DNA from 2 places in the Brevibacillus borstelensis genome. Region 2 is predicted to be linked to the other one. Evidence: a T-box and tRNA genes for the amino acid it is inferred to sense, from the RefSeq annotation. Region 2 holds a T-box; the other holds one or more tRNA genes.

Region 1 (3,420 bases), 640 kb from region 2:
GGTTCGAGTCCCGTCAGCTCCGCCATTTTTACGAAGAAGCAACGAGTCTCTCGCCCGTAAACGGGTTCACCCTTTCAGCATGGACGTGCCGGTGTAGCTCAATTGGTAGAGCACCTGACTTGTAATCAGGGGGTTGTGGGTTCAAGTCCTATCGCCGGCACCACTTTACAACTTAATAGCTTGCGGTCGTGGCGGAATTGGCAGACGCGCTAGATTCAGGTTCTAGTGGTGGCAACACCGTGGAGGTTCAAGTCCTCTCGACCGCATCAACCAAGTAATGAAGAGCTCTTGAATTTGTCCTATGGACGATTCAGGAGCTTTTTGCATATGCGGGACTGATACGGGAACCCGTTTTGCCCTGCTCCTCGCAGAGACTACTAGCAGAGTACGGACCAAGTATGTTATTGCAAATTGGAGTCGAACTGTATATTATGGATATTGCGGGTCTGTAATAGTTATTATATGAAGTAGGGAGGAGGGGAAACATGCAGTTGCAAATAAGCATTGCAATCTCGATGCAGACAAGAAGCGATAAGCTTTTTGCATCTTAATTACGGATATTACAAATCCATAAAGGAGTGTTAATGGTGGGAAAACAACTGCTTGATGTAGCGATTATTGGCGGAGGTCCGGCTGGGTTGAATGCTGCCCTCATGCTTGGGAGAGCGAGAAAAAATGTGGCGGTGATCGATGAAGGCCATCCCCGCAATGCGGTGACTCGCGAGACCCACGGGTTTCTTACCCGTGACGGAATAAGTCCAGGTGAATTTCGGCGAATTGCGAAGGAGGAGATAAGCGCCTATCCGGCCGTGTCTTTCGTGGCGGATACGGCCGTTTCGATCACGGGATCAGATGGACATTTTCAAATTATGACAGAGCAAGGTAAGACTTTTGAAAGCAGAAAGGTGCTGTTTGCCATAGGAATGAAGGATCGGCCGCTGGACATTCCTGGACTAGCGGAAGTTTACGGAAAAAGCGCCTTCGTTTGCCCGTATTGCGATGGCTGGGAATTAAGCGACCAGCCGCTAGTCATCATTAACAAGGGGGCAGAGCTTATGCACTTCGCTCCATTGATTTCCGGATGGACGAATCGTTTTGCCATCTGCACGAACGGCCCCGATGAGCTGACGGATGCACAGCGCGAAGAGCTAAAGCGACATCAAGTCCCCCTATTTGACTCGCCGATTCAATCCATTGACTCCAGCGAAGGAATCGTCCGTCAAGTGGTTCTCGAAGACGGGACAACCATTCCGTGCAGGGGGATCTTTTTTAAACCGGTGCTGGTCGCGGGATCGGAGCTGCCGCGAACGATCGGATGCCGCATCACGGAAGCGGGTTCGGTCGTTGTCGACGAGTTCGGGAAAACGAATGTCCCGGGCGTCTATAGCGCCGGAGATGCGGCATCGCGGCTCTATCAGGCGATTGCTGCAGCTTCTATGGGCGCATTTGTCGCTGCGGCCATCAATAATGAATTGAATATGGAGGCTTGGAGGAGAAACGGCTGAAGTTTCTTGCGGCAGATTTCGTCAGGTATTCAGGTACGAGGGGAGTTTCCAAAGAAAAAGTTGACGGTAGATATTTTACCTGCGTTAAATGGTCCTTATTTTGCCGGGCTTTTAGATGAGTTTCTGTCTTGGCGATTCGTTTTTTGGCTGGTGCTTCCTTTCATTGGCTTGTCTGTAGTGCTGACGATTCCCGCATTTCGCAAATTTTCGGTGAGAGAAGAAAGCGGCCTCCAACAACGGCCGCAAAGAAGGATATGTGGTGCTCCTGGCCGATGGAACGTGTTTGCTGTTGACTGGACGCGGTTTTATAACCGATTGGAGAGGGATGGCGCTTGCAGCAAGTGGGAGTGCTGATCATGATACAGCCCTTGCGAAAGCTGCTCCCCGAGGGTACTTTCCGTGCAAGGAGAGGCATGCCCGCGACCATTGGCTCAAGTGGGTTGTTTGTCGCTTGCTATCATGTCACTGAAAGTAACGTTGCATTGGGTTTGTTGACAGGAATATTGCTGGGATTGTCTTTGCGATTGCTTTTTGTTCTCTTGAGCTTTGCGATTTCCTTTCACATCAAACAAAGGTGAAGACTAACGAGCCGGAGTCCTCCATATGATCTGGATGGAACAGTCCCCCTGCAAAGCGGCAACGGGGTGCCTTTCCCATTTTCCCAAAGTCCGCTTTACATCTCCATCGTCTGCGAATATAATAATTCTTGTCGCTTGCGGTCGTGGCGGAATTGGCAGACGCGCTAGATTCAGGTTCTAGTGGTGGCAACACCGTGGAGGTTCAAGTCCTCTCGACCGCACCATATGTAAACATAGGGCCCTTCAGATTCTTCTGAAGGGTCTTTTTTTGGTGCGCCCAGCATGGGCGATAGCTATAGGGTGAAAGTCCCGAACGGGGGTTGGCTGTACCAACCGTTAGCTCAAGGCAAGGGTGTCGACCGCGAGGTCGAATCTGAAGGAAGCCGGCGGCAAAATCCCGACCTGAGGTACACGAACCCAATTTGAGGCTGTTGTATCCGGGCGAGTCTGCCAAACAAGACAAAGCCCCATACAGCCAAGGGATACAGTAGTAAACTTGGGCAGGTACATGGGATGAAAGTTATCGTTCTTACCTGGGGAGGTCTGCATGAAACGCCTTCAACTGTTGGTAACCGTCTCCGTAAGGAGACGCTGAACATGCAGAAGTCAGCAGAGGCCATAGTACCCGAGTAGAGGACGCTTGAATGGGGAAGGGCCGAACATCAAGTCAGCATGCGATCCATGTCTTTTGATACGGTACGTCGAAGCAGAATTCTGTCAAGGAACTACTTTTGAAGAGCAGGGGTGAAGCCCCGAGGGTACAAAAGAGGGCTGAGTATCGTACAGCAAGCACGGAGTCCGCATGTGCGAAGGAAGGAACATCATTATGGATTTGCTGGAAAAAGTCTTATCACGGGAAAACTTACGGATGGCACTCCAACGAGTGGAGGAAAACAAAGGTGTCGGTGGAGTCGATGGTGTTTCAACCGAACAACTACGCGATTATCTACGTGAACACTGGCAAGCCATCCGCGAGAAGATGGAAAGGGGAACCTATAGACCTTCACCTGTTCGCAGAGTCGAAATCCCGAAACCTGACGGTGGTGTAAGGTTATTAGGCATTCCCACCGTGGTAGACCGCTTTATTCAGCAGGCCATCCTCCAAGTGTTAACGCCGATCTTCGACCCCACCTTCTCGGAATCTAGCTATGGGTTCCGTCCAAAACGTAGCGCTCACATGGCAGTAAGGAAAGCGCAAGCGTATATCTCCGAAGGATATCGTTTCGTGGTGGACATCGATCTAGAGAAATTCTTTGATCGCGTAAATCATGATATTCTAATGAGCCGTGTGGCTCGAAAAGTTCAGGACAAGAGAATTTTAAGACTGATTCGTTCCT
Region 2 (3,420 bases):
GGCGGAAAATCTGATCATCATGGACATCAGCAAGCTGTCCGTCATTGCGGATTATTTCATGATTTGCCACGGGAACAATGAACGGCAAGTACAAGCAATCGTTTCCGAGATCCGTGATCAGGCTCACAAGAACGGTTACAAGGTACGCGGCATTGAGGGAGCAGACGAAGGACGCTGGGTGCTTGTCGACCTGGAGGATGTCGTCATCCACGTATTCCATCGCGAAGACCGCGAGTTTTACAATCTCGAGCGGCTGTGGGCCGAAGCCCCTATCGTCCAATTTGGAGAGGAAGGCTGAGGTAAATGGCGTACGGGCAAATGGCGGCTGTCTACGACAGGCTGATGACCGACTCCCCTTACGATCAGTGGCTCGATTGGGCAGAGGGTGTCTGGACCAGGAAAGGGAAGCCGCGTCAAGTCATTGACCTCGGCTGCGGGACCGGAAGCATCGCCATTCCCCTGGCAAAAAGAGGGTATCAGGTGACAGGAGTTGATCTGTCTGCTGACATGCTTGCAGTAGCGTACGACAAGATGAGGCGGGAGCAGGCCCAAGTCAAATGGGTCGAACAGGACATGCGCGAACTGGCATTGCCCAAGACAGACAGTGTCTTGTCCTTTTGCGACTCGATCAGCTACTTGACGGAAGAAGAGGACGTGAAACGGACATTTTCTCTCGTCTTCGAGCATCTGCATCCAGGCGGGACCTTTTTGTTCGACGTGCACAGTCCATACAAAATCCTGCACGGTTTTGGAGACCAGACCTTTACTCTGGCCGAAGAGGAAGTTTCGTACATTTGGCAATGTTTCTGCGATCCGCTGCGGCTCGAGGTAGCGCATGAACTGACCTTTTTTCTGCGGCAGGAAAACGGCTTGTACGAACGTATCGAGGAAGTGCATGAGCAGAGGGCGTATCAGCCATATGAGCTTGCTCGCTGGCTGATGGAGACCGGCTTTGTCGATGTGGAAATAACGGCCGATTTTAGCGGCCAGCCACCGCAAGAGACGAGTGAGCGTTTGTTTTTCTCGGCTTGCCGTCCGCGAGATTGACAGCATTGGCATTGATTGTCTATAATCGAAAGTACAACCACAAACAAGGAATGCGTTGATGAGGAGTAGTACGAAAGTGAAACGGCAAAAGAGAGTTGACGGCAGGTGAAAGTCAACCCGTCCCTTTCCGAACTCGCCTCGAAGCACTCTGCCTGAAGACCGTCCAGTAGGAGCGGTTGCGTAAGGGGGAGCGTCTATCCACGATACGGATTTTTCAAGCGGGTGAGCTTATGATTGCAAGCATCAGGACTTCTGCTTTCTGTGAAGCAAAGCGATGATCGGTGTGCCGTCTGTTCACCAATGTGGGTGGTACCGCGGGAGCGTATATAATCCTCTCGTCCCTTTTCGTTTCGCGATTGGGGGCGGGAGGTTTTTATTTTTTATTGAAGTGGCCCTCTTCTTCTTAATGGGCGAAGCATTTGTTTGTTTTCATGAATCTACGATAGGAGTGCAAATCATGGCTTACAATCATCAGGAAATCGAAAAGAAATGGCAGACGTATTGGGAAGAGAATAAAACCTTTAAAACGCTGGATGATCCGAGCAAGAAGAAGTTTTATGCTCTCGACATGTTCCCGTATCCATCCGGAGCAGGCCTTCACGTAGGACACCCGGAAGGCTATACCGCGACGGATATTTTGTCCCGGATGAAACGGATGCAAGGCTACAATGTCCTGCACCCGATGGGATGGGATGCGTTCGGGCTGCCTGCTGAGCAATATGCGCTGGACACGGGCAACGACCCGGCAGAGTTTACGGAGCGCAACATCAATACGTTCCGCCGTCAAATTAAATCTCTTGGTTTTTCTTACGATTGGGACCGTGAAATCAATACAACCGATCCTGCTTATTACAAATGGACACAGTGGATTTTTACCAAGCTGTATGAGCATGGCCTGGCGTATATCGACGAAGTTGCCGTGAACTGGTGCCCAGCATTGGGAACAGTTCTGGCCAACGAAGAGGTAATTGACGGGAAAAGTGAGCGCGGAGGACATCCGGTAGAACGCCGTCCGATGAAACAGTGGGTACTGAAAATCACCAAGTATGCTGATCGTCTGCTGGAAGATTTGGAGGAGCTTGATTGGCCGGAAAGCATCAAAGAAATGCAGCGCAACTGGATTGGCCGCTCTGAAGGCGCTGAGGTTGTCTTTTCCGTTGACGGCCACGACGAGACCTTCACTGTCTTCACGACCCGCCCGGACACTTTGTACGGCGCTACCTTCGCAGTGCTTGCTCCGGAGCACAAGCTGGTGGAGAAAATTACAACACCGGAACAAAAGCAGGCAGTTGAAGACTACCTGGAGCAAGCCAAACGGAAAAGCGATTTGGAGCGTACAGACCTGGCCAAGGAAAAAACGGGCGTGTTTACAGGTGCGTACGCAATCAATCCGGTAAATGGAGAAAAACTGCCGATCTGGATTGCCGACTACGTCCTGATCAGTTACGGTACCGGTTCTGTAATGGCTGTTCCCGCTCACGATGAGCGCGACTATGAATTTGCGCAAGCATACAATCTGCCGATCAAGGAAGTAATCCGCGGCGGAGATGTATCCAAGCAAGCGTATACGGGCGATGGGGAGCACATCAACTCCGGCTTCCTGGATGGATTGAACAAGGAACAGGCAATCAGCAAAATGATTGAATGGCTGGAGGAGAACAACAAAGGAAAACGAAAAGTAACCTTCCGCCTGCGCGATTGGCTGTTTAGCCGCCAGCGTTATTGGGGAGAGCCGATTCCGATCATCCACCTGGAGGACGGAACGATGAAGGTAGTGCCGGAAGCAGAGCTGCCGGTCGTCCTGCCGAAGACGAAGGAAATCAAGCCTTCCGGAACAGGCGAGTCGCCGCTGGCCAACATCAGCGAGTGGGTGAACATCGTCGATCCGGAAACGGGGATGAAAGCCCGTCGGGAAACCAATACGATGCCACAGTGGGCAGGTAGCTGCTGGTACTTCCTGCGCTTTATCGACCCACACAACGACAAGGCATTTGCCGATCCGGAAAAGCTGAAGGAATGGCTCCCGATCGACATTTACATCGGCGGTGCGGAACACGCGGTTCTTCATCTGCTGTATGCTCGTTTCTGGCACAAATTCCTCTACGATATCGGCGTTGTGCCGACGAAGGAGCCGTTCCAGAAGCTGTTCAACCAGGGCATGATTCTGGGTGAAAACAACGAGAAGATGAGCAAATCCAAAGGCAATGTCGTCAACCCGGACGAAATCGTTCACAGCCACGGTGCCGACACATTGCGCCTGTACGAAATGTTCATGGGTCCGCTCGACGCCTCTATCGCTTGGTCGACAAAAGGGCTCGACGGCGCACGCCGCTTCCTTGACCGCGTCTGGAGATTGTACGTAGATGACAATGG

Evidence for each region. A T-box is a leader RNA that pairs with one kind of tRNA and senses whether it is charged. The one in region 2 lies ahead of leuS (leucine--tRNA ligase), so its partner is inferred to be a tRNA-Leu.
Region 1: it encodes a tRNA-Leu, which carries the amino acid that the T-box ahead of leuS (leucine--tRNA ligase) is inferred to sense. The anticodon was not compared.

The regions. Positions count from the first base shown of each region.
Region 1 covers NZ_CP144922.1:3,208,420-3,211,839, reverse strand. Annotated here, with positions in the region: tRNA gene V5G20_RS15210 (tRNA-Asp) at 1-25, shown strand, start outside; tRNA gene V5G20_RS15205 (tRNA-Thr) at 88-163, shown strand; tRNA gene V5G20_RS15200 (tRNA-Leu) at 183-266, shown strand; gene V5G20_RS15195 (NAD(P)/FAD-dependent oxidoreductase) at 588-1,505, shown strand; tRNA gene V5G20_RS15190 (tRNA-Leu) at 2,221-2,307, shown strand; gene ltrA (group II intron reverse transcriptase/maturase) at 2,910-3,420, shown strand, end outside.
Region 2 covers NZ_CP144922.1:3,845,299-3,848,718, reverse strand. Annotated here, with positions in the region: gene rsfS (ribosome silencing factor) at 1-298, shown strand, start outside; gene V5G20_RS18535 (class I SAM-dependent methyltransferase) at 304-1,047, shown strand; T-box leader at 1,094-1,393, shown strand; gene leuS (leucine--tRNA ligase) at 1,505-3,420, shown strand, end outside.